DNA from 3 places in the Vibrio sp. C8 genome. Region 3 is predicted to be linked to each of the others. Evidence: predicted binding sites of a transcription regulator. Region 3 holds the regulator's gene; each other region holds the start of a gene.
The links. The regulator MetJ, encoded in region 3, represses methionine synthesis genes. The targets are predictions, from matches to a motif close to TTAGACNTNTANANGTCTAA.
Positions count from the first base shown of each region.

Region 1: ACRQQK_RS12165 (MetQ/NlpA family ABC transporter substrate-binding protein) is a predicted target of MetJ. The motif match lies at 3,922-3,941, and genes of this name have one in related genera.
Region 2: metN (methionine ABC transporter ATP-binding protein MetN) is a predicted target of MetJ. The motif match lies at 3,561-3,580, and genes of this name have one in related genera.

Region 1 covers NZ_JBPAOE010000022.1:169,505-175,781, forward strand. Annotated here, with positions in the region: gene ACRQQK_RS12145 (UxaA family hydrolase) at 1-216, shown strand, start outside; gene ACRQQK_RS12150 (GntR family transcriptional regulator) at 307-1,056, opposite strand; gene ACRQQK_RS12155 (DNA-3-methyladenine glycosylase I) at 1,253-1,939, shown strand; gene yghU (glutathione-dependent disulfide-bond oxidoreductase) at 2,021-2,881, opposite strand; gene ACRQQK_RS12165 (MetQ/NlpA family ABC transporter substrate-binding protein) at 3,094-3,897, opposite strand; gene ACRQQK_RS12170 (glutamine amidotransferase) at 4,099-4,815, shown strand; gene ACRQQK_RS12175 (diguanylate cyclase) at 4,885-5,856, shown strand; gene ACRQQK_RS12180 (M14 family metallopeptidase) at 5,946-6,277, opposite strand, start outside.
Region 2 covers NZ_JBPAOE010000053.1:171,293-177,569, forward strand. Annotated here, with positions in the region: gene ACRQQK_RS21070 (Zn-ribbon-containing protein) at 1-753, shown strand, start outside; gene ACRQQK_RS21075 (MetQ/NlpA family lipoprotein) at 865-1,674, opposite strand; gene ACRQQK_RS21080 (methionine ABC transporter permease) at 1,709-2,386, opposite strand; gene metN (methionine ABC transporter ATP-binding protein MetN) at 2,376-3,410, opposite strand; gene gmhB (D-glycero-beta-D-manno-heptose 1,7-bisphosphate 7-phosphatase) at 3,678-4,235, shown strand; gene ACRQQK_RS21095 (MliC family protein) at 4,330-4,689, shown strand; gene treR (trehalose operon repressor TreR) at 4,769-5,716, shown strand; gene treB (PTS trehalose transporter subunit IIBC) at 6,029-6,277, shown strand, end outside.
Region 3 covers NZ_JBPAOE010000033.1:172,132-178,408, forward strand. Annotated here, with positions in the region: gene priA (primosomal protein N') at 1-1,277, opposite strand, end outside; gene rpmE (50S ribosomal protein L31) at 1,524-1,742, shown strand; gene ACRQQK_RS15090 (malic enzyme-like NAD(P)-binding protein) at 1,934-3,211, shown strand; gene metJ (met regulon transcriptional regulator MetJ) at 3,345-3,662, opposite strand; gene ACRQQK_RS15100 (O-succinylhomoserine (thiol)-lyase) at 3,879-5,045, shown strand; gene ACRQQK_RS15105 (bifunctional aspartate kinase/homoserine dehydrogenase II) at 5,045-6,277, shown strand, end outside.

The DNA of each region.
Region 1 (6,277 bases), on a different contig from region 3:
CCAACATTGAAATTAGCCACCAACAGTGATTTAGCACGCCGCAAGCCACACTGGATTGACTTTAATGCCGGAACGCTAGTGGAAGGCATATCAATGGACACCTTGCTTGAAGAGTTTGTCGATAAGGTCGCCAGTTTCGTAAATGGTGAGCCAACGCGCAATGAAATCAATGAGTTCCGAGAAATTGCCATATTCAAAAGCGGCGTAACGCTTTAATAAGATGTGTTGAAAGACAACAAAGGCTACCTTCGGGTAGCCTTTCATTTTCAGTTCTATCGCTGCATTTTTTGTCGAATAAAGTAACTTCTATGACGTAGTAATTGGGCTTTCTGAGAACAAGAAACGATCATAATCATCATTGGAAGCATCAAACAGCATGGTCTTGGTATTTTCAATGTGCTGCCAAGCTGCCTGACGTGCGGCTACCGCATCTCTCTTGATTAACGCTTTTACAATTTCATCGTGATCGCTACACCAGCCACGAATCTTATTGTCTTCAATGTGCTCGTGAAGTTTCTTCCAATATGGATTGTTTTCACGATGCTTAGACAACATCTCCGCAATATGTACCACTACCGAGTTTTGTGTACAACGAGCCATCTGAATATGGAATTCAATATCCCAGTAGGAATCACGTGAGTAATCGTCTTGCTTCGCTTGTTCTTGAATCTTCATCAAAGCAACCAAATCTTGCTTGGTCGCTTGAGTCGCGGCAAATTCGGCAATATTGCTTTCAAATAACTGGCGAGCCTGTAGCAGTTCAAACGGACCACAAGTGAGCATGAAACCGAAATCGCCCACCGCCTGCGCGATGTCCGGTACTACGTTGTCAACCTGCGTGTTAATCACTCGAATACCCGAGCCTTTGCGCACCTCAACATAGCCTTCAACTTCAAGCATTATCATTGCTTCGCGAATCACGGTTCGACTCACTTCCATCTGCTCAGCGATCACTCGTTCAGCAGGAAGCATATCCCCAACTTTGTAAACGCCATTAAAGATTTCAGTTTTAAAGTGATTGGCGATTTTTTGATAAAGCTTAATATTCGGTTCCATATTAATCTCTTAAACCACTTGTTATACCAATTTAGCGCCAGCTTACCATAGATAGTATTCCAATCGATAGTCAAAACTATGGTCTGATTTCAAAATTTTTAAAATGACTCGCAACACGCCCTATCCCTCTTTCACGTGCCGATCGTTTATCACTTTGCTAGTATTTATTTCTAAAACTAAACACGAGCCTTCAAACATGACAGTCGAAAAATTTTCATCTATTTATCAACGAGCCGTCGATCGTAAAGGTGGCGAAGACCAATTAGAAAAACTGCTTAGCACGCCATTAAGTAAAACTGAGCTTGCTGCGATACCTGAAGACCGTTGGTTATCTGCGTTCAGCATGAAAGTGTTTCAATCGGGTATCTCTTGGGATGTAGTGAGAAAGAAATGGCCAAACTTCGAAGAGCTTTTCTTCGGCTTCAAAATTGAGCCTCTGCTAATGCTGTCTGACGAAGTGTGGGAAGAAAAAGCGCAAGACCCACGCATCATCCGCCATTTAATCAAAGTCATGTCGATTCCGCGCAATGCCCGTATGATTTATGAAGCCAGAGCCGAACACGGTTCTTTCAGTGAAATGGTGGCAAACTGGCCGTTAGACAACATTACCGGCCTTTGGGAACACATTAAAAAACACGGTGACCGCCTAGGTGGTAACACGGGGCCATACACGCTACGTACTATGGGGGCGGATACTTTTATCTTCTCTACCGATGTTGAAGCATACCTTCGTAACACTGGCGTTATTGATAGCGCGAAGACAACCAAACGAGCCATGGCCGCAGCCAATCAAGCATTCTGCCAATGGCGTGAAGAGTCCGGACGTAGCCTGAGCGAAATAAGTCAGATCATCGCTTATAGCACTGGTGATAACCGAATCTAACGTGATTTATACACACAGTAATCATGCAAAAAAGGGAGAGTCTCCAAAGACTCTCCCTTTTGTTTATCAACACTGAAATAATTATTTAGGTTGCTTACTCAATACCGCGTCAATGTCTGCGGCGCTGTGGCGCTCTTCGACTTGCTCCCACTCTTCACCAAAAGTACGGTTTACAATTCGACCACGTTGAACCGCAGGACGTTCTAACATCATTTTCGCCCAACGCTGAACGTGCTTGTAAGACTCAACATCCAAGAACTCACCAGCATTGTATGCTTTGCCTAGTACAAGGTTACCGTACCAAGGCCAGATAGCGATATCTGCAATACTGATTTCTTCACCAGCAATAAAAGTATGCTTAGCCAGTTGCTTATCAAGAACGTCAAGCTGACGCTTTGTTTCCATTGCAAAACGGTTAATTGGATATTCAAATTTCTCTGGCGCGTAAGCGTAGAAGTGGCCAAAGCCACCACCAAGATAAGGTGCAGAACCTTGAAGCCAGAATAACCAGTTCATTACTTCAGCACGTGCAGCTCCTTCTTTAGGAAGGAAATGACCAAACTTCTCTGCCAGATAAAACAAAATATTACCAGATTCGAATACGTTTACAGGTTCACCACCTGAACGGTCAACCATTGCTGGAATTTTCGAGTTCGGGTTTACTGCAACAAAGCCAGAACTGAACTGGTCACTGTCTCCAATGCGAATCAAAAACGCATCATATTCTGCTTCTGTCACGCCCAGAGTAAGCAGCTCTTCAAGCATGATAGTCACTTTCTGACCATTTGGCGTACCCATTGAGTAAAGCTGGATTGGGTGAGAGCCCACTGGAAGTTCTCTTTCAAAACGAGCACCTGAATCCGGTCGGTTGATGCTCGCCCATTGACCACCATTCTCGCTGTCCATTGTCCAGACTTTTGGTGGGATATATTCACTTGCCATGGTTGATCCTTCTCTTGGTTTACGTATTCGATATTCGATTTACGACTCCTTAAGATATAGGGGCTAATTATTGCAGATAAAGTCTTTTGTGAATTTTTAGTTATAACAATAAATTCTTGCAAGGGAGAAGAAATTATATAGAGAGGGAGGAACAATCAAAGCGGAGATTTGAGTTCCCGCAGTAACAGATGCTACTACGGGAATCAGAGCAATTAGAACGCTGGCTCAATCGTGCCATTAAAGGTTTGTTGCATGTAGTCACGAATCGCCTGTGATTGGTAGATCTCTACGAATTTCTTGTACGCTTCGTTATCTTTGTCTTTCTCACGACTTGCAATCACCATGACCGCAAGAGGAGCTTGTTTCGATTCTAGGTAGATACCCTGTTTCTTAGGATCCAAACCCGCAGACATTACGTAGTTCATCGTGATAGCCGCAGCATCAACGTCATCCAAAGTACGTGGAAGTTGCGCCGCATCCACTTCCAAGAACTCGAAGTCTTTCGGATTTTCAACGATATCGTTTAGCGTCGCTTTAAAGCCTGCATCCGCTTTCAAGGTAATCAAACCAGCCTCAGCAAACAGCAGTAAGCCACGACCACCGTTGGTCGGATCATTTGGAATGGCAATACGCGCATTCTCTGGCAACTCTTCTAACGATTTGTATTTATTAGAGTAAATACCCATCCGCATTAAGATAGATTCGCCAATAGATACAAGGTGTGAACCTTGGCTATTGTTGTAATTGTTTAGGAAAGGAAGATGCTGATAGCTGTTCAAATCAATACTGCCATCTTCCAACGCCGCGTTTGGCGTAATGTAGTCAGAGAACTCGACTACTTTCACTTTTAAACCCTGTTTAGCTGCCTCTTTTGCAACAGCTTCTACTACCTGTGCATGAGGGCCAACTGTTGCACCAACAGAGATTTCATCACTCTCTTTCTGACCACAAGCGGTTAAGCCGAAAACCAACGATGCCACTAAGCCCAACTGAGAGAGTTTTTTATATCCGTTCATTTTATTTATTCCTTACCCAAACATAGAGACGTATAGCCGTCTAAACAGCTATATTATCGATGACGAAGTAATATGCAACTAAAAATTTGCTATAAGATAGTTCCCGCGGTCCTTTTCTTAAAGCGCAACAAATAGCGATTGAACTCACATTTCGTTTTCACTAAATTAGCCAAAGTAGCAGGAAGTCAGAAAAAGGAATTTATGAAAACGTTACTGATAATTAATGTTGGTCAGGCTCCTGAACAACAACTCAAGAAATACGGCGATTTTGAGCTCTGGGCAAAAAGATCCATCAGTGAGGTCAATGTCCCTGTGACCTTCCTAGATGGAACTCGCAACGCTTTACCTGCATATGATTCTTTGGCAGGTGTCATCATCATGGGTTCACTTTCTATGGTGACGGACAAGACCGATTGGATGCTGAAATTATCAAACGACATCGTTGCCCTCACTGAAAAGAGAATTCCTCTTCTTGGTATTTGCTTTGGTCACCAACTAATAGCCCAGGCTCTTGGTGGTGCTGTGGGTTATAACCCGAAAGGTCTGGAAATTGGAACGGTAGAGTTGGAGCGTTTACCGAGCGCAAGTAATGATCCATTGTTTGAGTCACTCCCAGCAAGCTTTGCAGCTCAAACAGTGCATTTCCAATCGGTTCAACAACTACCACCAAATGCGGTTTGCCTCGCAAAAAGTGAACTTGATGACCATCATGCCTTCCGTGCCGGAAGCTGCACTTGGGGCGTTCAATTCCATCCAGAATTTACCAGCGACATCATGCGAGACTCGTTAGAGGGCTTAAAAGAAGCGATTGCCGATAGCTACACAAGCAAGCTCGAACAGGTCGCTGAAACAGAACAGGCGAAACAAATTCTAGTAAGATTCGCCAGTATGTGTAAATCACGTATGGATCACCCTTAGACTTTAAAAACATGAGCTAAAATATCAACAGTTGAGCCAATTTTGTTATGAATGTGAGTGGTTCAGCTTATGATTAGGCCTATTGGAAAGGGTTGGAACTACGTGAAAGTAGAACATACGGATAGACAGTGTTATGAATGCGAAGAATACGCTGCGGTAATTTCAGCTCTGCCTGATTTGGTTTTTGTTCTCACTGAATCTGGTCGCTATGCGGCGATATTTGGTGGTGAAAACTCCGAACTTTACCATGACGGCTCATCTTTAAAGGGGCTAACCCTCGACAATGTTCTTCCAGCAGAAAAGGCAGCTTGGTTTAAAGATCGAATTAAAGAAACGCTTGATTGCGATTGCGTCAAAGTTTTTGAATATTCATTATCAGCAGATGATGTAGATACGGTCGATGAAGCAAGTGGCCCGATTGGGGAACTGCGTTTTGAAGGACGCGTCAGCCCTCTAAAATCATTACGCTATGGTGAAAGAGCTGTAGTGTGGGTAGCTCGCAATATTACCGCTCGATACCATATTGAGCAGCAATTGCTCTATCAATCTGAAGTGGATGATTTATCCAAAACACTCAATCGAAGAAAGCTGTTTGAAACGCTTAACGACGCATTTTATGCCTTCAAGCGTTACCATGAAAACTACTGCTTCCTTGTGGTTGATATTGATAATTTCAAACGGATTAATGACTCCTACGGGCACAGCCTAGGTGATGAAGCGATCCGCAAAGTCGCGGAGATATGCAAACTCAAAGTGCGTAAAACTGACGCTATTGGACGGCTTGGCGGCGATGAGTTTGGTATTATTCTCAAGCATACTGACGAGATTTCTCCCGTCGCGTTTGCAGAGAGGTTGGTAGATGCGGTATCCAACACACTCTTACACGAAGAGCTTTCCGATACGCGAGTCTCCATTAGTATCGGCTTAAGTTATTTCACTGAAAGTGATGCCGGGATGGAAGACATATACCATCGCGCTGACCTCGCACTATACGACGCAAAGCGCCGAGGAAAAAATCGAGTATCTTGTAAAATAAATTAATTAGCTTAATCCTACGTCTGCATTTCCACCAAATACAACAAAGGCACGTCAGAGTACTGACGTGCCTTTTATCGATTACGGTTTGTACCTTACAAGTGGTCAATTACCGCAGGAATAGCGGCCAGTACATCTTGACCAAAGGCCACACTGCGCTCAGGAGACCAGCCATAAAGCTCATCAGGATGGCAGTTATGATCTTTGAACGGCATCTCTAAGGTGTAAGACAGACACTTAAATTCTTCGGCAACCCAGTTCGAACCAACGGTCAGATTTGCTTTACCCGGTTCATCTTTATCGTAACCAAATTCATCCTGAAACTCTGGTGTAATAAAGGTTAATGCTTGCTTAAACAGAGCTTCAAGGTTAGCCATTTTCTCGTTGTAACTTGGAACACCTTCTGCACCAGCCACAAAGTTATAAG
Region 2 (6,277 bases), on a different contig from region 3:
GAATGTTTTGACAACACCACGATCACCGCAGTAGATAAAGCGATCAATGGACTAATGGATGCGCTGCGTTACAACGGTCAGGTATTAGGTCGTGAGTTTCCCATCGTAATGGGTGACGGCGAGTTTAGTGTTCGCGCTGTCTGTCCTGAAAAAGATAGCCTTCATCCAAAGAATCATTCTGATTTTGTTAAAGTCTGCTTTAACCGACTTGCGGATGCTTGCTTACTTGCTCCTAAGTTTCGCTTGCTTGGCAGAGATATCAATTCTGAGCAAGCTGCGGAAGAAGAAACCCCTAGCTGGCAGGTTCTTTATACCACTTATGTTCACACCTGTTCGCCACTGCGTAGCGGTGAAACCTTGCTGCCGATTCCTCTTTATCGCAATGAAGCGACATTTAATGGTGACCATAAGGCCGTTGTTAAGTGGCAGACAGAGTGGCAGGCGTGTGACGAGCTACAAATGGCAGGAGGCTGCAAAGCGGAACATGCTGCGTTGAAAGAGATTTGCGATGTAGATAGTGACTTATTCCGTCGTGGTTGGGATTTAAGTAAACGTATTGAATACATTACTAAAATACCAACTTACTACTATCAATACCGTGTTGGTGGTAAAAGCTTGGCGGATGAAAAAGCTCGTCCTTGTCCTAAATGTGGTGGGGAATGGCTACTGGATGAACCTCTGCATGATATCTTTTATTTCAAATGTGATAGCTGCCGAATCGTATCCAATATTTCGTGGGATCATTTAAAGTAGTCGAGTTGAAAATATCGGTTTGAAAAAGCAAAAGGGCTCCAATCGGAGCCCTTTATTATTTTCGATAACTGTTAGTCTTTTTTACAGATAGTGATAACAGAAGGTTATCGATTACCAGCCTTTAACCGCGCCACCTTGGAAGATGTCAGATGCAGCTTTTGCTACTTCATCTGTTTGGTACGCTTTTAGGAACGTTTGTACGTTTTCAGCGTTTACGTTGTCTTCACGAGCAACAAGCAGGTTCACGTATGGTGATTCTTTGTTTTCTACGAAGATACCATCTTTCTCAGGAGTCAGATTGATAGAGCTTGCGTAAGTCGTGTTGATGATAGAAAGCGCAACGTCATCAAGAGAACGTGGAAGTTGAGCTGCGTCTAGTTCAACAATCTTGATGTTTTTAGGGTTTTCTACGATATCACGAACAGTAGCCAGCAGACCTACGTCTTCACGTAGTTTGATCAGACCTTGTTGCTCAAGAAGTAGCAGAGAGCGACCTAGGTTAGTCGGATCGTTTGGTACTGCAATACGGTCACCGTCTTGGATCTCATCAACAGATTTTACTTGCTTAGAGTAGCCAGCGATTGGGTAAACAAAGGTATTACCTGCAATAGCCAGTTTGTAGCCACGGTCAGCAATTTGTTGATCCAAGTATGGCTTGTGTTGGAATGCGTTTGCATCGATTGAACCGTCATCAAGCGCTGCGTTTGGCGTAACGTAGTCAGTGAAAGTTACAAGTTCAACATCTAGGTTATATTTGTCTTTCGCAATTTTCGCTGCTACTTCTGCTACTTGAGCTTCAGCACCGGCAATAACACCGACTTTTACTTTGCTGGTATCTGCTTCTTTATCACCACAGCCAGCTAGTACAAGCGCAGATGCAGCAGCAGCAATGGTCAGTAAACTTTTAAGATTGAATTTCATGGTAATCTCCTTGTTAGAAATTCTTGTATCGTTTTTATCTGTGATCAACACGGCGTACGAATGCATCACCGATTGATTGAATTATTTGTACTAGAACAATAAGCATGACAACGGTTACTGCCATTATCACCACATCGTAACGGTGGAAGCCGTAACGAATAGCCACATCACCTAGACCACCGCCACCCACTGTTCCAGCCATCGCTGAGTAGCTCACAAGAGTAACCAGCGTGATCGTGACAGAGTTAAGAATGGTCGGCATTGCTTCTGGTAACAGTACTTTGCGAATAATTTGCATTGGTGTTGCGCCCATAGATTGTGCAGCTTCAACAAGACCAGTTGGAACTTCCAACAGTGCCCCTTCAATTAAGCGAGCAACAAACGGAATTGCGCCGATAGTTAAAGGTACGATTGCTGCTGTTGTGCCAATGAACGTACCCACAAGCAATTTAGTTACTGGGATAATTGCCACCATCAATACAAGAAATGGTACTGAACGGCCAATGTTGACGATTGCGCCAAGGATGCCGTTTAATTTGGTGTTTTCTAGCAAACCACCTTTTTTAGTCGTGTGCAGAATAACGCCTAGTGGAATACCCAGCGCGAAGCCAATAACGCCAGCAACAGCTACCATATACAACGTCTGCCAAGTTGCTGTTAAAAGCAGGTCACCGTTTAGTGATAACCAGTTAGCAATGGTATTAAAGGACATAACCAAGCACCTCTACTTTTACTTTATTGTCACGAAGGAATTGAATTGCAGCATTATCATTTTCTTCATCACCGAAAATTTCCGCTACCATCATGCCGAACTTCACACCGCCAGCGTAATCAAGATCTGAACTCAGGATGCTGACATCAATGTTGAATTTGCGCGAAATTTGCGACATCAGCGGTGCATCAACAGTTGCGCCGGTAAATTCCAAACGAACCAATGGGTAACTGCCTTGCACTCGTGTTGGCTGCAAACGTACTTGGTAATCATCAGGAATCGATAAATCCAGTGTTGAACGAATGAACTGATGAGCAAGTTCTGTTTTTGGATGGGCAAAAATATCGCCTACAGAACCTTTCTCTACTAATTCACCGTCACCGATGATAGCCACTTCATGACATATACTTTTTACTACATCCATCTCGTGCGTAATCAACAAGATAGTGATGTTTAACTTACGGTTAATCTCTTTCAAAAGCTCAAGAATCGACTGCGTAGTCGCAGGGTCGAGAGCACTGGTTGCTTCGTCACACAGCAATACTTTTGGATCAGATGCCAGAGCGCGAGCTATCGCAACACGTTGCTTTTGACCACCACTTAGATTTGATGGGTAAGTGTCACGTTTCTCTGATAAACCAACCAATTGAAGAAGTTCAGAAACTTTCTTCTCAATATGACTAACACTTTTACCTGCAAGCTCTAATGGCAGAGCTACGTTTTCAAACACTGTACGTGAAGAAAGTAGATTAAAATGCTGGAAAATCATACCGATGTTACGGCGTGCTTCGCTCAATTGTTTCGAGCTCAGCTTAGTAAGGTCAACACCATCAACAATAACGCTACCGTTAGTTGGGCGTTCTAACATGTTCACACAACGAATCAGCGTACTTTTACCAGCACCTGATGAGCCAATAACACCAAAGATCGTGCCTTGTTGGATGTTAAGGTTGATGTCTTTTAAAGCATTGATTTCTTTCGTGCCTTGATAAAACACCTTGTTGACGTGACTAATCTCAATCATTGAAAAACCTGCGCAGGGATAAATCTTGGTTGTTTTGTAACGAGTTACCTTAGTATTACTAAAAAAGTAGCAACAACAGAATAAAATATTTAACTCGTTCTAACTTGGTAGAGGATGCTATGGCTTAACTAAGTTCAAGTCAATAGATATTTTTACGTCTAGACGTCTAAATGGTTGTTTGAGTGATACTGTTAAGTAATTAGATAGTGATGAAAGAAATAAAGCGTGCAATAATTCGTATAGTTTGACTTTTAAGAGATGAATGTTTTGGCGAAACCAGCTGTGTTTTTAGACCGTGACGGCGTAATCAATGTCGATCATGGCTATGTAAGTGATGAACATGATTTTGAGTTTATCGACGGTGTGTTTGACGCCGCGAAAAAACTGCAAGAAATGGGCTATCTACTTGTATTGGTAACCAACCAGTCGGGGATTGCTCGTGGAATGTTCAGTGAAGATCGTTTTCTGTCATTAACACAGTGGATGGACTGGAATTTCGTTGATAACGGCGTTGAGCTTGATGGTATCTACTACTGTCCACATCATCCTGAGCATGGTGTAGGCAAGTATAAAGAAGATTGTGATTGTCGTAAGCCGAAGCCGGGTATGTTTATCTCAGCACGAGACTTCCTGAAGATCGATATGACGAACTCTGTGATGGTGGGTGACAAAGCGGAAGACATGATGGCTGCAGAAGCTGCCGGAGTCGGAACAAAGATCTTAGTACGTACAGGCAAGCCTGTGACAGAAAAAGGTGAGAGTTTAGCCACTGTTGTACTGGACAGTTTGCGCGAAGTGCCTAACTATTTAAAAGAGCGTAATTAATACTATTACTAGTAATCGGTAGTTGATACATTGCTGGGGTTGGTATTAAGAGGTCGCTTAGGCGGCCTTTTTATTATTTGAAGAGAGAATCATCATGAATAGAAACGATATCGTATTCGCATTCTGCTTGATGGCGCTACCCTTGACTGCATTAACAGCGTGTTCAAACTCAACCGAAGTTGATGGGCTTAAAGTTAGGGACAGTGATTTTCAACATTACGTCTGTGATGATGAGAAGCAATTTGATGTTGCTTATGTATCAGCAGAAAATGCAGTTTTAAGAACCTCGGAAAGTCTGTATCGCTTGGTCCGTATTCCTTCTGGCTCTGGAGCAAAATACATCTTGGATGACCACACGTCTGCGGTGGTGAATCCTGTTACCTTGTTCACGAAAGGTGAGGATGCTAGGTTAGAAGTCAAAGGTATTATTTATAAAACTTGCCGGATTGAGTGAAATTTTGCTTATATATGGCCTTGAGCAGAAGTAGTGCGGTGGATTTCCACCGCTTTTATCACCTTGCAGACCGTATTTCATGAGCAAAAAACTCACTATCCTTGATATCGCAAAAATTTCCGGAGTCGGTAAATCTACCGTTTCTCGGGTACTTACCAATGATCCAAAAGTGAAGCCTGAAACTCGAGAAAAGGTTGAGCGCGTCATTGCTGAATCAGGGTATGTTCCTTCTAAATCGGCGCAGTCGATGCGCGGCGGCAGCCAGAAAGTTATCGGTGTGATTATTTCTCGCCTTGATTCGCCTTCTGAAAATCGTTCTGTCAGCAGCATGCTTGAGATCTTTTACGCTCATGGTTATGACGTTGTGATCATGGAAAGTCAGTTTGACCGACAGAAAACCAATGAACATTTGGACGTATTGTTAAAGCGCAATGTGGACGGAGTGATCATTTTTGGCTTTACGGATTTAGATGCGCAAGCTTTGGTACCTTGGCAGCTTAAATCGGTGGTGATAGCCACTCATTCAGAGCAAGTTTCTTCAATTAACTACGATAATATCGGTATCATCAATCAGGCGTTGGATTACGTTAAGCAGCAAGGGCTAGATCAAGTCAGCTTTATCGGCGTCGATCCTCAAGATGCCACAACTGGCGAAATGCGTTTGCAAGCGTATATAGATTGGTGCCAGGAGCAACAAATCACGCCTTGTTATCAAACGGGTAAGTTGAAACACGAAAGTGCTTATCAATTGGTTGAACAGGTGCTTTTTGAAAATACTCAAGCCATCGTCTGTGCCAGTGACACCCTAGCGTTAGGCGTGATTAAGCGTTTGCAGGAATGTCAGCGTGAAGATGTTGTGGTGACAGGTGTTGGTGGTAATGAGTTGCTAACCTTCTTGTTCCCTAAAGTCTACACTGTTGATCCCGGTTATAGGCAAGCCGGAGCACAGGCCGCGAACCTGTTAATCTCGCATCTGAGCGGTGATGTACAACATCTGGTACACCTTACTCAAGTTCCTGCCATCTGAGCATCTGCGACATTAACCAACAAGGTGAGAAAGTCGTTTCTCGCCTTGAATGCTTTTCGTCTTGAATAGTTTTCGTTTTGTTCACTTCTCTTTTCTGCCATTTCTTACTTTGATCGTTCCGAGATTTTTACGTAAAAGCTTGCATATTTTTTGTTGAAATAAACACCGCCTAATGTGATCGTTCTCAATTTATGGGACTGTTCCCATTTTAAGTCTAATTTGTATGTGTCACTATACTGAAAACTTAATGGGAATGTTCCCATTGTCGATTGGACTAATATAAAAGCTATAAGTAACAGGGTGGACAAAGGTATGAGTAAGATAGCGAGACAAGATGTAGAGCGTCTTGTTGAATTGGTTGGTGGTGTTGAAAACATCGCCAGTGTTAGCCACTGCCTAACACGTTTGCGGTTTGTATTAAATGAACCAGAAAAGGCGGATAAGAAAGGTTTGGAATCGCTGAGTTTAGTGAAAGGTTGCTTTACTAACGCAGGACAATTCCAAGTCGTGATCGGCACTGAAGTTGACCAAGTGTTTAAAGTGCTTTTGGATATCACTGGA
Region 3 (6,277 bases):
TTGAGAAAAAGCAGAACTTGGTTACCCGATGACAAATGACGGCGCATATCAGCAATCAAAGGGGCAGATAAACCACTTTCAAGATATAAACCTTTTACATCCAGCACACGGTTACGAGTAGGTACAGCCACACCCGCACGTTCAGTCAATTGCAAATGATGATATTTACCCGTTAACGCATTGTGTAACGTTTCTAACGCTGGCGTTGCAGAGCCTAATACTATCGGAATTTGTTCTTGGTTGGCTCGCATCACTGCGACATCGCGAGCGTGGTAACGGAGACTATCCTGTTGCTTATACGAACTGTCATGCTCTTCATCGACAATGATAATGCCAAGTGAAGCAAACGGCGTTAACAGCGCTGAGCGTGTACCAATCACAATGCCTGCGACCTTATCCCGCGCCGACAACCACGCATTCAAGCGTTCAGTATCATTGAGGCCAGAATGAATAACTTCCACAGGCACATTAAAACGTTTTCTAAAACGATTGATAGTTTGTGGCGTTAAACCGATCTCCGGCACAAGTACTAGAGCCTGCTTCCCTTGTGCCAGTGCGGGCTTGATCAGATTGAGGTAAACCTCTGTTTTACCAGAGCCAGTAACCCCTTCCAAAAGATAACAACCGAAACCTTTGTTGCTGTTGACCGATGCAATCGCGATAGCTTGTTCTTGATTTAATTTAGGTTTTTCAACATCCGCTTCAATCTGATTAGGCCATGCTTTGAATTGTGGCTTTTTCTCACTAACCTCTATCCAACCTTTTTCTTGCAATGTTTTTAGCGTGGCTGCACTGACCTCTTCTTCCAACAGTGAAGAGTGAGACACAGGACCAGACGCTAGAAGGTTAATCACCTGAGCCTGTTTGAAGGCTCGACCAAAGCCTTGCATCATCTTGTCTCGGCCACTTGAGGTTATCTGCCACTCTTTACAACTGGCAAAATCTGCAGGCTTCCCTTTTCGCAACGCACTTGGCATTGCATTAGTAAGAGTATCGCCCAAGGGGAATTGATAGAACTGACTACACCACTTCAAAAGTGAATAGAGTTTGTCTGACCAAAGTGGTTGAGAATCTAAAACTTCTTTGATCGATTTTAGCTGTTCTACTGAAAACTGTGACTCCTGAGCAAATTCAGTCACAACCCCTACCAGCGTCTGACGACCGAAAGGCACAGATACCCGCCCGCCAATAATTGGAAACAGATGACTTGGAATGAGGTAGTCAAACTGTTTGTCTAGCGGTACAGGTAGTGCAACACGAGCTATCGTTGGGCGCATAATTACTTTAGAGGGCAAAAATCAGAGAAAATACAGTCTACTGGATGATGCCATTAAATTCGAGCAACTAAAGTGGCGAAAATAACAGCGAAAGCAGTTGATCAGTCACTCAGGATTCATTAATATATCGCGCCTTGATGAGACGCTTGTAAGAACGCTCTTCAAGTGTCAGCAATTATCTATTAATTTACGTGTGGTGTCCGGCATAGATTCGGATAGCGACACGGCCTAATTTGAGGTTATCCCATGAAAACTGGTATCCACCCAGAATACAAAGAAATTAACGCAACTTGCTCTTGTGGCAACTCTTTCGTTTTCAACTCTACTCTAGCTAAAGATTCTCTTCACCTAGACGTATGTGACAAGTGCCACCCATTCTACACTGGTAAGCAACGTAACGTTGATACTGGTGGTCGTATCGATCGCTTCAACAAGCGTTTCGGCACTCTATCAAGCAAGAAGTAATTTTACTTTACGCGAAGATTCGAAAAGGACGCTACGGCGTCCTTTTTAGTTTTTGCTTTCTCAAACCAGACACATGTCGAACTCAATAATCTGGTCTTAGGAGCTATATTTCTCACTTATCACAACTATGAAGATCCATTGACATACTCTAGAATGAGTGGCCTTAACAAAAACAATAAGGCTCCACCCCAATGTCCAATAATGATCGCCATGAACTCAACGAGGAAGAAGCTTTTCGTCAACAAGCTCTCGACTACCACGCTCTACCGACTCCTGGCAAAATTGCCATCGCCATCACAAAACCCGCAGATTCCGCAAAAGACTTAGCACTGGCATACAGCCCTGGTGTTGCAGAACCTGTTCGCGAAATCGCACAGAACGTTGATAATGTTTATAAATATACGGCTAAAGGCAATACTGTTGCGGTTATTTCTAACGGTACCGCCATTCTTGGTTTAGGTAACCTTGGACCTATGGCTTCAAAGCCGGTTATGGAAGGTAAAGCTTTACTGTTTAAGCGTTTTGCAAACCTAGATTCTATCGACATCCAAGTAAAACACCGCACTATCGATGAGTTTGTTGACACTGTAGCCAACATCGCCGATACCTTTGGCGGCATCAACCTAGAAGATATTAAGGCACCCGATTGTTTTGAAATTGAACGTCGTCTGATTGAACGTTGCGATGTGCCTGTTTTCCACGATGATCAACACGGTACTGCGATTGTGACCGCTGCAGGCATGCTTAACGCAATTGAACTGCAAGGCAAAGAGCTCAGTGAATGTACTATCGTATGTTTAGGTGCTGGCGCTGCTGCTGTCGCGTGTATGGAGCTACTGATTAAATGCGGTGCAATGCGTGAGAAAATCTACATGCTTGACCGCAAAGGTGTGATCCACACTCGTCGCGATGACATCAATGAATACAAACAGTTATTTGCGAACAATACAGACAAACGCACGCTTGAAGATGTGATTAAAGGCGCTGATCTGTTCTTAGGCGTTTCAGGTCCTAACCTGCTAACAGCCGACGAATTGAAACTAATGGCAGACAAGCCTGTAGTGTTTGCTTGTTCAAACCCAGATCCAGAAATCAAACCAGCGCTAGCTCATGCTGTGCGTGATGATTTAATCATGGGTACAGGCCGCAGCGACTATCCAAACCAAGTCAACAACGTGCTTTGTTTCCCATTTATTTTCCGTGGTGCATTAGACGTGCGCGCGAAAGTGATTAACGATGAAATGAAGTTGGCGGCGGTTGCGGCAATTCGTGAGTTAGCGAAAGAGCCAGTACCAGCAGAAGTATTGAAGGCTGCGGGCGTAGACTCACTCGCCTTCGGCAAAGAATACATCATCCCGAAACCGATGGATCCTCGTTTGCTGCCACGCGTTGCCAAAGCAGTCGCTCAGGCGGCTATTGATTCTGGTGTTGCACGTATTGAGATGCCAGAAAACTACATGGCGAATTAATATTAAGCCTAATGGTTCAATTATTCGCGAATGCAACTTGCTAACGCATAGCATCAAAAAAGCCCTGAATCGTTTCAGGGCTTTTTTATATTTATCTGCACAATTGGGCGTCAAAACAGATTATCGGCAACAATTAGTCGTCGTAAGCCTCGAATTCGATGCCCATTTCCGTCATTAACGCTTTCACTTCAGCTGGAATATCATCCGGACGGTCTTTACGTAGGTCTTCATCTGTTGGCAGCGGCTGACCAGTATACGCATGCAAAAACGCCTCACATAAAAGCTCACTGTTGGTCGCATGACGCAGGTTATTGATCTGGCGGCGAGTACGCTCATCTGTGAGAATTTTCAATACCTTAAGAGGGATTGATACGGTGATTTTTTTCACCTGCTCACTTTTTTTCCCATGCTCTGCATAGGGGCTTATATATTCACCGTTCCAGTCTGCCATTGCGCACCTTCATTGTTCGAATTCGAGTAATAATTCCAAAGGCTAGATTTTAGCGGGATTTACCGCCATAAGCAAAGACATATAGACGTCTAGAAGTGTTGACGTCTCAAGTTTAGATAAGTAAAGTATGATGCAATTCCCCCAATATAGACGAACACATGTATTCTTACTGTGAATTTGGATGTCTATTTAAGAGTCTCAGGAAAGGAAACACTCATGACCAAACGCAAACCAGCAACAATCGCAGTTCGTACCGGAATTGAATCAGATACTCAATTCCATGCCGTCGTCCCACCCATTTATTTATCGACTAACTACGGCTTTCCTGCGTTTGGTGAAGTTCCACAATACGACTATACCCGCTCTGGTAACCCTAACAGAGGTCTACTGGAAAAAGCACTCTACGAATTAGAGGGTGGTGAAGGAGCAGTAGTAACCAACTGCGGCACTTCAGCTTTAAACCTGCTTGCGTCTACGTTTCTTGGCCCAAACGACTTAATTATTGCTCCTCATGATTGCTACGGCGGAACTTACCGTTTATTCAACACCCGTTCCAATAAAGGCGATTTCAAAGTTCAGTTTGTCGATCAATCGGATCAACAAGCACTTGCTAAAGCTCTGGCTAAGAAACCAAAACTGGTGTTGTTAGAAACACCTTCTAATCCACTAGTGCGAGTGGTTGATATCGAAAAAATCTGCCAGCAAACAAAAGCGGTTGGTGCTTTAGTGGCGGTCGACAATACTTTCTTAACCCCTATATACCAACAACCTCTAACACTGGGTGCTGATTTTGTCATTCACTCAACAACTAAATTTATCAATGGTCACTCAGATGTGATTGGTGGCGTGGTGATCACCAAAACCAAAGTTCATGCTGAAGAACTCGCTTGGTGGGGGAATTGTATTGGCGCAACGGGCACGCCATTTGACAGCTATATGACGCTACGTGGTATTCGCACCCTAGGTGCACGCATGCGTGTGCATGAGGAAAGTTCTCTGCAAATTTTGGACTATTTGAAATCTCAATCATTGATCAAAACCATATATCACCCTAGCCTACCAGAGCACCCAGGGCATGAAATTGCTAAGAAGCAGCAGCTTGGTTTTGGTTCAATGCTCAGTTTTGAATTTGCGGGTAGCTACGATCAACTAAAATTCTTTGTGGGCGAATTAAAACTCTTCTCACTCGCTGAATCTCTTGGTGGTGTGGAAAGTTTAATTTGTCACCCAGCGAGTATGACTCATCGTGCTATGGGCGAGACTGCTCTTGCTGAAGCAGGTATTTCTCATCTGTTATTACGTTTATCGGTTGGCTTAGAAGATACGTCCGATCTCATCGCAGACTTGGATCAGGCCTTTACCAAAGCTAAGGAGAAATTTTAATGACGGTTTTACGCCAACTACATAAATTTGGTGGTAGTAGCTTAGCAGATCCTGAATGTTATTTACGTGTAGCGAACATTCTTAAAGAGTACTCACAGCCTGAAGATTTAGTGGTTGTCTCAGCAGCAGGCAAAACAACCAACCGCTTGATTGCATTTTTAGAAGCATTGAACAAAGACGGCCGTGTTGCCCATGAAACTTTGCAGTCACTACGTCAGTTCCAATGCAAACTGGTTGAAGACTTACTACAAGGTGAAGTCGCAGATAACTTATTGACGCAAGTGAATGGTGAATTCATTCGCTTGGGTGAATTGACCGCTCCATTGACGAAAGCGGAGCAAGCTGCTGTTCTCGGCCACGGTGAAGTATGGTCTGCTCGTCTGTTAGCAGCGTTACTCAACCAAAACAGCTTACCTGCGGTTTCTCAAGATGCACGTGAATTTCTTCGCGCAGAAACAGGTACGCAACCAGAAGTGGATCGCTCACACTCTTATCCTCTTCTTAAGAAAGTACTGGCGCAGCATGCACATCACCGTATCGTGATTACCGGTTTTATGGCACAGAATGACAATGGCGATACTGTACTGCTTGGACGTAATGGCTCTGACTACTCAGCAACCGTTATTGGTGCTTTAGCCGATGTTTCTCGTGTCACAATTTGGAGTGACGTTGCTGGTGTTTATAGCGCAGACCCTCGCATCGTCGCTAATGCTTGTCTGCTACCTCTGCTGCGTTTAGATGAAGCGAATGAACTGGCTCGCCTTGCCGCTCCAGTGCTGCATAGCCGCACACTACAACCTGTGGCTCAAAGTGCAATGGAACTTCAACTGCGCTGCAGCCACAAACCAGAATCTGGTTCAACTAAGATTGAACGTGTATTGGCTTCTGGCAGAGGTGCCAAAATCATCACCTCTTTGGATGAAGTGCTACTGATTGAACTGGAGTTTGGTCACGGACATGATTTCGCCCGCATTTACGATGAGACACTTGAGAAACTAAAACGTGAGCAACTTGAACCTCTCGCTTTTGAAGCTCAAGCAGACCAGCACAAGCTGCGCTTGGCTTACACTGCAGAGATCGCGTCGGGTGCTTTGTCATACCTGCAAGACATTGCGACTGCTGCAGACATAAAACTGAGAGAAGGCTACACCTTAGTCGGAGCTGTCGGGGCTGGCGTCACCAAAAATCCAAACCACAGTTACGGTTTCTATCAACAGTTGAAGAATGCCCCC